DNA from 2 places in the Anaerobacillus sp. MEB173 genome. Region 2 is predicted to be linked to the other one. Evidence: riboswitches for the same ligand, from Rfam matches in the RefSeq annotation. Region 2 holds a riboswitch; the other holds the start of a gene.
What was found. A riboswitch is a leader RNA that binds a small molecule or an ion and turns the genes downstream of it on or off. The one in region 2 is predicted to bind glycine.
Positions count from the first base shown of each region.

Region 1 (3,768 bases), on a different contig from region 2:
TAATACTTGTGCCCGATCTTTGAATAATTGTTTCATCCAGTCTTTCTTACTACGCTTAAATCCACCACGAAATGGTACAGATGTAATCCCATGTTGACTTAAGAACCATTGTAAATATAATTGAGTAGCACGATATTCTGTAAAAATTATCACTTTATCATTTATGTTCTGGATAATTTCTAACGCTTTTTCCGCTTTAGAATTACGCGTAATCTTTTCTATTTTACTCATCAATGTTTTAATAATCGTTTGGGCATACGAATTTGGATCTAGCTTTTCTGACATCCCTTTTAATGTCATAAATGCAGCTTCACGACTGCTGCAAATTTCTCGCTGTAAAGTAAGTAATGAGAAGTGACTCTTTAATAGTAAATGATCCTCTGGGTTCTCACTATGCTTTAGTGATGTTAACGTGTTATAGAGATCACGTTCTTCCTCACTAAATGTAATTGGTACTGTTTTTACAATTCGTTTTGGCCAGTCGATTCCTGTTTCTTCACGACGATTGCGAACCATTACCTTGCTTACTAGTTCTCGTAACTGCTCATCATTTTTTGGTGAGCGTTCACTTGAACGGTACGCCTTATCAAAAGTTGATTGATCTCCCAAATGTCCAGGTTTTAAAAGAGATACAAGATTAAAGATTTCCTCTAATTTATTTTGTACAGGCGTAGCAGTTAACAGTAAACAAAACTTTTTCTTTAAATGTTGAACGAATTCATAATTTTTTGTTTTGTTATTCTTTAATTTATGTGCTTCATCAATAATGACGAGGTCATAATTTTGTTTCATAATAATATCTCTGTGAGGATTGCGTTTTGCTGTATCCATCGATGCTACGACAACATCGCATTGTTCCCAAACATAGCTTTTCTTTTGAGGTACAGCTGGAATATAAAATTTTTGATTTAACTCGATTGTCCATTGCGAGACGAGAGAAGCTGGAACTAGGATTAATACTTTTTTTACGAGATTACGTATCATGTATTCTTTCAAAATCAGACCAGCTTCGATCGTTTTTCCGAGTCCTACTTCGTCCGCTAAAATCGCTTTACCATTCATCTTTTCAATAACGGTATTGGCTACTTCAAGTTGATGGCGGTAAGGTTTTAAGTCAGGCAAATGCTTTGGCGCTTGGAGACCATGAAATTCAGGTATGGACAAATGCTCTTCAGCTTCTAATGCTAATTTATAGAGGTCCCAATTTGCCCAAGGACCATCTTCTTCGATATGTTTAATAAATTGCTCTTGCCATTCTGTGTTGAAATGTATTGTAACAGTCATATTCCCTCCTCCTTCCAATCATTAGAGTATTGCCAATGTTGAATAAGAAATGGTAGGATATTAAATGAATATAGAATGTAGTATAAACAAGAAAGTATTAAATCATGTGTTTTATCACTTTCTATTGCTATATTTAGTGTTTTTTAATTACATATTGGCGGATGATAATAAGGGGAGAGATTACCTGATAAGGTAACGCCGAAGGAGCAAACATGGGAATGTGAATCTCTCAGGCAAAAAGACTCTTGTTTGACGCAACTCTGGAGAGAGTTTTTATAGCTTACTATTTACTATGAAAACCACCCACGAGGAAATTTCTTAAGTTTATGCTGATTTAAGAAAGAAACTTTCTGGTTACAGGACAGAGAAATACATTTTACTAGTGTATTTCTCTGTCTTTTTTTATGTTTTTTTATGTTTTTTTGTATGTGTTGACTTTTCGTCAAACATAATAAAGGCGACTATAGTAATCATTACACCAGGAATTTTCATAATCTTTTAAAGCTTTTTATCATTAAATTTGGAGGTATTTGTGTGACTGAATTAAAAAAGACACCACTCTTTGATGTATATAAAGAGCACGGGGCAAAAACAATTGATTTTGGTGGTTGGGATTTACCAGTACAATTTTCAAGTATAAAAGAAGAGCATGAAGCAGTTCGTTCTTGCGCAGGATTATTCGATGTATCACACATGGGCGAAGTCGAAGTGAAAGGGGAAAATGCTTTAGTTTATCTTCAACGTTTAATGACAAATGATGTGTCGAAGCTTAAACCCGGAGCTGCTCAGTATACAGCAATGTGTTACGAAGACGGTGGAACAGTGGATGATTTATTAATATATAAAAAAGATGAAGATGACTATTTACTTGTCATTAACGCCTCAAATATTGAAAAAGATGTAAGTTGGATGGAATCACATCTTATTGATGGGGTAACGGTTATGAATATTTCAGATGAAATTGCCCAAATTGCCCTTCAAGGTCCAGTAGCAGAGAAAGTGTTACAAACACTAACAGAAACTCCATTAGAAGAGATTGGGTTCTTTAAATTTAAAGATGATGTAAATATCAATGGAGTGAAAGCACTTGTATCTCGTACAGGTTACACAGGAGAAGACGGCTTTGAGATTTATTGTCATAAAGAGGATGTTCAACAGTTGTGGAAGGATATATTGGAGGCTGGAAAGAATGAGGGGGTTATTCCTTGCGGTTTAGGTGCAAGAGATACACTTCGATTTGAAGCCAAACTTCCGTTATATGGGCAAGAATTATCGAAACATATTACTCCACTCGAGGCCGGTATCGGATTTGCTGTTAAGACAGATAAAGTCGATGATTTCTTTGGGAAAGATGTACTGAAAAAGCAAAAAGAAGAGGGTTTAGCAAGAAAGCTAGTCGGGATCGAAATGATCGATAAAGGAATCCCAAGAACAGGTTATGAAGTGTTTGTTGGAGAACAGAAGATCGGTGAGGTGACAACTGGTACACAGTCACCAACATTAAAAAAGAACGTCGGTCTGGCACTTCTTGATATCAATTTCACTGCTATAGGCACTGAAGTTGAGGTTCAGGTTCGTAAAAAGCGTTTAAAAGCACAAGTTGTAAAAACACCTTTCTACAAGAGAGGGTAATAAGGGGAGATTACAAATGAGTTATCGTTATTTACCAATGACAGAGCAAGACCAAAAAGAAATGATGGATACGATTGGTATTCAATCAGTTGAAGAACTTTTTGCTGATATTCCTGAAAAAATTCGCTATAAAGGTCAATTAAACATTGAGAAGGAACTGCCGGAGCCTGAATTAGTTAACTATCTGCAAGGTTTAGCTGGTAAAAACGTCAATACGAAGCAATATCCAACTTTTTTAGGTGCTGGAGTATATGATCACTATATTTCATCAGTTGTCGATCATGTCATCTCACGTTCAGAGTTTTATACAGCGTATACACCCTATCAGCCAGAGATTTCTCAAGGTGAACTGCAAGCGATCTTTGAGTTCCAAACTATGGTTAGTGAGTTAACAGGAATGGATCTGGCAAATGCCTCAATGTATGATGGGCAAACAGCTTTAGCTGAGTCAGCAATGCTAAGTGCTGGTCAAACAAGACGTAAGAAATTGATTGTATCAAAAGCAGTTCATCCTGAAGCAAGAGCCGTATTACACACAAGTGCAAAGGGACAGAATCTCACTGTTGTTGAAGTAGATGTTGAAGCTGGAGTTACAAATTTAGCAGCGTTAAAAGATGAAATTGATAACGATACAGCTTGTGTCATTGTACAATATCCAAACTTCTTTGGGAGCATTGAAAATCTTCAAGAGATTGAAGAAATGACACATGCCCAGAAAGCGATGTTTGTTGTTTCAAGTAATCCATTATCATTAGGATTGTTAAAGCCACCAGGGCATTTCGGTGCCGATATCGTTATCGGTGATATTCAACCATTTGGAATACCAGCACAATTTGGTGGACCACACTGCGG
Region 1 is NZ_JBJMAU010000002.1:153,559-157,326, reverse strand. Features, by position in the region: gene ACJ2A9_RS05175 (DEAD/DEAH box helicase) at 1-1,284, opposite strand, end outside; glycine riboswitch at 1,446-1,539, shown strand; gene gcvT (glycine cleavage system aminomethyltransferase GcvT) at 1,819-2,916, shown strand; gene gcvPA (aminomethyl-transferring glycine dehydrogenase subunit GcvPA) at 2,933-3,768, shown strand, end outside.
Region 1: it holds a riboswitch for glycine, as region 2 does, so the genes downstream of both, gcvT (glycine cleavage system aminomethyltransferase GcvT) here and ACJ2A9_RS02500 (alanine/glycine:cation symporter family protein) in region 2, are expected to answer to the same signal.

Region 2 (3,768 bases):
ACAATATGCAGTATTTTTCCATTTGTTCCATATTCAATAAATGGATTGATCCCTCCGATAGCTAGTGCATACCCGAACCAAAAGAGGATAAAAATCAAATACTCAACCGGTGTTAAAAGTTCAAAGAAATGTCCTGGCAATACAATCGTTATCGTTAAATAAAATGCAAAGGACATCATGAGTAATGTTCCAACCATGAGAAGGATTCGACTTAACGAGAGTGTTGGAATAGGAATTGGCAACGAACGCAATAAGGCCATTCTTTTACTAAATGGATCGTCTTTAACGGTTTGAAAGTTTAAATACGGTCGAGACATAAAGATCGCTGCAAACGATGGGGTCAGTACGAGAAAAATAATGTCCAGTAACGTATGATTATAAAACATCATTTCATCCCCAAATAACTTTCTTACAGATTGATCAAGAAGAATACTAGAAAATATAGCAATAAAAATCGTTGCTAATAACGTCAAGCTAATGGCTATCCATTGTGCTTTTAGTTCTTTTTTTGCTAACCAAAATGCCTGTTGAAACAAGTCACTTCCCCCTCCTTTTACTCAAAAAGATTGCGCTCTCCATGGCCTAATAAATCGATACCAAAATGAACCAAAACAGCAAATGTTAAACTCCATATCACGATACTTGTTGTCATCCAATAGGCTGTTTTCTTTTTCGCTCCTCCTAATGTTAAGCTCATAAACGCAGTAAGGTGACTCCCAACAAATAACGGACCAATGATGGCAAGCCCTGGTAAGCCGTACTTTTTCCATAACTTTTGTGCTCTTACTGCTCTCGTACCGGGTGCTTTTTCTTCATTACTTTTTTCCTTTTGTCTCCATTCTTTAATTTTATTAATAAAAACAATCACAAATAAAACCGTTACAATATTCCCGACTAAACCAAGGATGATGACTGGTACTGGAGATAAACCAGCAATCATCGCAATCGGAATAACGCCATATGCCTCAAAAAATGGCACCGCAGCAAATATAAAAACAAGAACATAAGCCCATAAAGTATCTAATAAATTCATTTATTTATGACCTCCAAGTGTTATGGTGTTTATATCTGTATATACACTATAACATCTAAATAATCGATTGCAAAGTATAAAATAAAAAGGGACCAGATATAATGAACTGCCCCCTGCCAAGTAGACAGGGGGCAGTTCATTATGGAACCCCTTTTGCACATTTGTTTTTGCTGTAATTGTTACAATACTTCTACACCTAAACTTTCTATAGCCATTTGTACATATTCTTGTAAATACTATATGTAGAAAGGCGGATCGTTTTGGATGTGAAGAGCTTAAAAGAGTCTTTTGGTGCAATTCATGTGGTTCAAGAGATTAGCTTTTCCAATAACCCGTTGATTTATCATCCTTAATATTTAGTTAAAATTTCACCATACACATAAGGTAATACCTTAATCAAAAAGACGTGCTATTTGCACGTCTTTTTGTAGTTTAGGCTTGTCAATTCCCATTTCAACATTGTATCTACTAATTCCGTACTGTTCATATGCAATTTTTCTAGCACTTTAATTCATGGTATATTATCATACTCACATTCAGCGACTACTTTTTCAACATTACTAAATGAAAATGCCCAATTTATAATTTCTTTTATTGATCATTAACCATAACAAAATAAAATCCACAAGTGACATATAATTCTGAATATTAAATTGACTTTATTCTTTTAGTGTAATAAAATGAATTTAAATGAATAATAGCGGTTGAATATTGTGGGAGAGACTAAACAAATCGTTTAGCACCGAAGGAGCAAGGCCTAAATATTAGGCATTAATCTCTCAGGTAAAAGGACCACAGTAGGACGCGTCTCTGGAGAGAGCCATGAGCCACCCACGGAGTTAAACTCTCAGGTAAAAGGACAGAGAAAAATAGGAAATCACCTATTTTTCTCTGTCCTTTTTTGTGGAGAAAAAATAGGAATAACAAATAAAGAGGTGGTAGTCCACACAATATTAAAAACTGCAGTCAATATACCCAAAAAGGAAAGCGCTTACACCCTAGAGTAACTTAACGTACAATCTAAAAAATGTTATTTTTAGGAGTGATAAAATGGATATCTTAGAGATATTAGGAAAAATCAATAACGTATTATGGGGTCCTCCAAGTCTTATCTTATTATTTGGGACAGGCTTGTTTTTAACATTTGTTTTAAAAGGATTGCAATTTCGCCATCTCATTTATGCATTTAAGATTGGATTTGGTAAAGAAGATCATAATGATGCTGCTGCTGAAGGAGATGTAAGTCATTTTAAGGCACTTATGACAGCACTCGCTGCGACTATAGGGAACGGAAACATTGCTGGTGTTGCAACTGCTATCACACTTGGTGGCCCTGGTGCAATCTTTTGGATGTGGGTTGTTGGTTTACTAGGTATGGCGACAAAGTACGCTGAAGCCTTGCTTGCTGTGAAATATCGTGTAAAAAATGACAATGGTGAATATTCAAGTGGGCCGATGTATTACATCGAACGGGGCCTGGGGAAAAAATATAAGCTGCTAGCGATTACCTTTGCCTTATTTGGTGCCTTTGCCGCTTTGGGTATTGGAAACAGCGTACAGTCCAATACGATTGCTGATGTAACAAGCAACAGCTTTGGCATTGCTAACTGGGTTACTGGCTTAATCTTAGTTTTATTAGTGAGCTTTATTATTTTCGGTGGAATTCAGCGTATTAGTACCGTTGCTAGTTTCTTTGTTCCGATTATGGCGTTCCTTTACATAGGGGGAGCAATCATCATTCTTATACTAAATTACGATATGATTATCCCAGCTTTTCAATTAATTTTTCATTATGCCTTTAATCCTGTTGCTGCAGCTGGTGGTTTCCTAGGTGTTGTCGTATCCGAGGCTATACGTAATGGTGTTGCTCGTGGAATTTTCTCAAACGAAGCAGGTCTTGGTACAGCAGCATTAATCGCCGGGAACGCACGTGCAGATCACCCTGTTAAACAAGCACTCGTAGCCATGACTGGTACATTTATCGTAACGATTATTGTATGTACAATGACTGGTTTAACACTGCTTATTACAGGTTTCTGGGATCCATCTGGCGGGTTACTTTCTGGCGTGACTCATGACGCAGCACTTGAAGGGGGCGCATTGACCAGTGCAGCGTTTGCTTCTGTTCTAGGTGTAGTTGGTGAATATATTGTTTCCTTCTCGGTTATCTTCTTTGGCTTCTCAACAATCGTTGGCTGGTATATATACGGGGAAAAGTGCTTTGAATACTTAGCTGGCTCTAAAGGAATTGCAGGTTATCGTCTTATTTATATTGCCGCTTGTGGTATTGGGACAGTTGCTAACCTTACAACAGTCTGGGCATTTGCTGATATGGCCAATGCATTAATGATGATTCCAAACTTAATTGCCCTTCTCCTTCTTTGGAAAGTTGTCGTAGCTGAGACCAATGATTATTTCACAAATTTCTACGGTAATGTTAATGCGGCTCGTTCTGTTGAAAAAGAGATTAGTTAATCGATGAGCGATAAGAATAAGGCTACTGGAACGTCCCAGTAGCCTTATTTTTTTGCTAATATTCATAATAAAATTATCTTTAATCATTTTTTAAAATTGATTTTATCAATTCATTTAAAAACTTCTACTCGTAAACGTCATTTTCAACTAGTATTTTTCTAATATTATAGAAAGAAACAGCCAAACCTAAACAAACTAGGCTGGCTGTAATGAGTTGTCTATCTTGATAAAAATGAACAGAAAAACTCATGTAAATACAA
Region 2 is NZ_JBJMAU010000001.1:489,881-493,648, forward strand. Features, by position in the region: gene ACJ2A9_RS02490 (hypothetical protein) at 1-536, opposite strand, end outside; gene ACJ2A9_RS02495 (small multi-drug export protein) at 554-1,033, opposite strand; glycine riboswitch at 1,738-1,838, shown strand; glycine riboswitch at 1,841-1,899, shown strand; gene ACJ2A9_RS02500 (alanine/glycine:cation symporter family protein) at 2,084-3,508, shown strand; gene purU (formyltetrahydrofolate deformylase) at 3,755-3,768, opposite strand, start outside.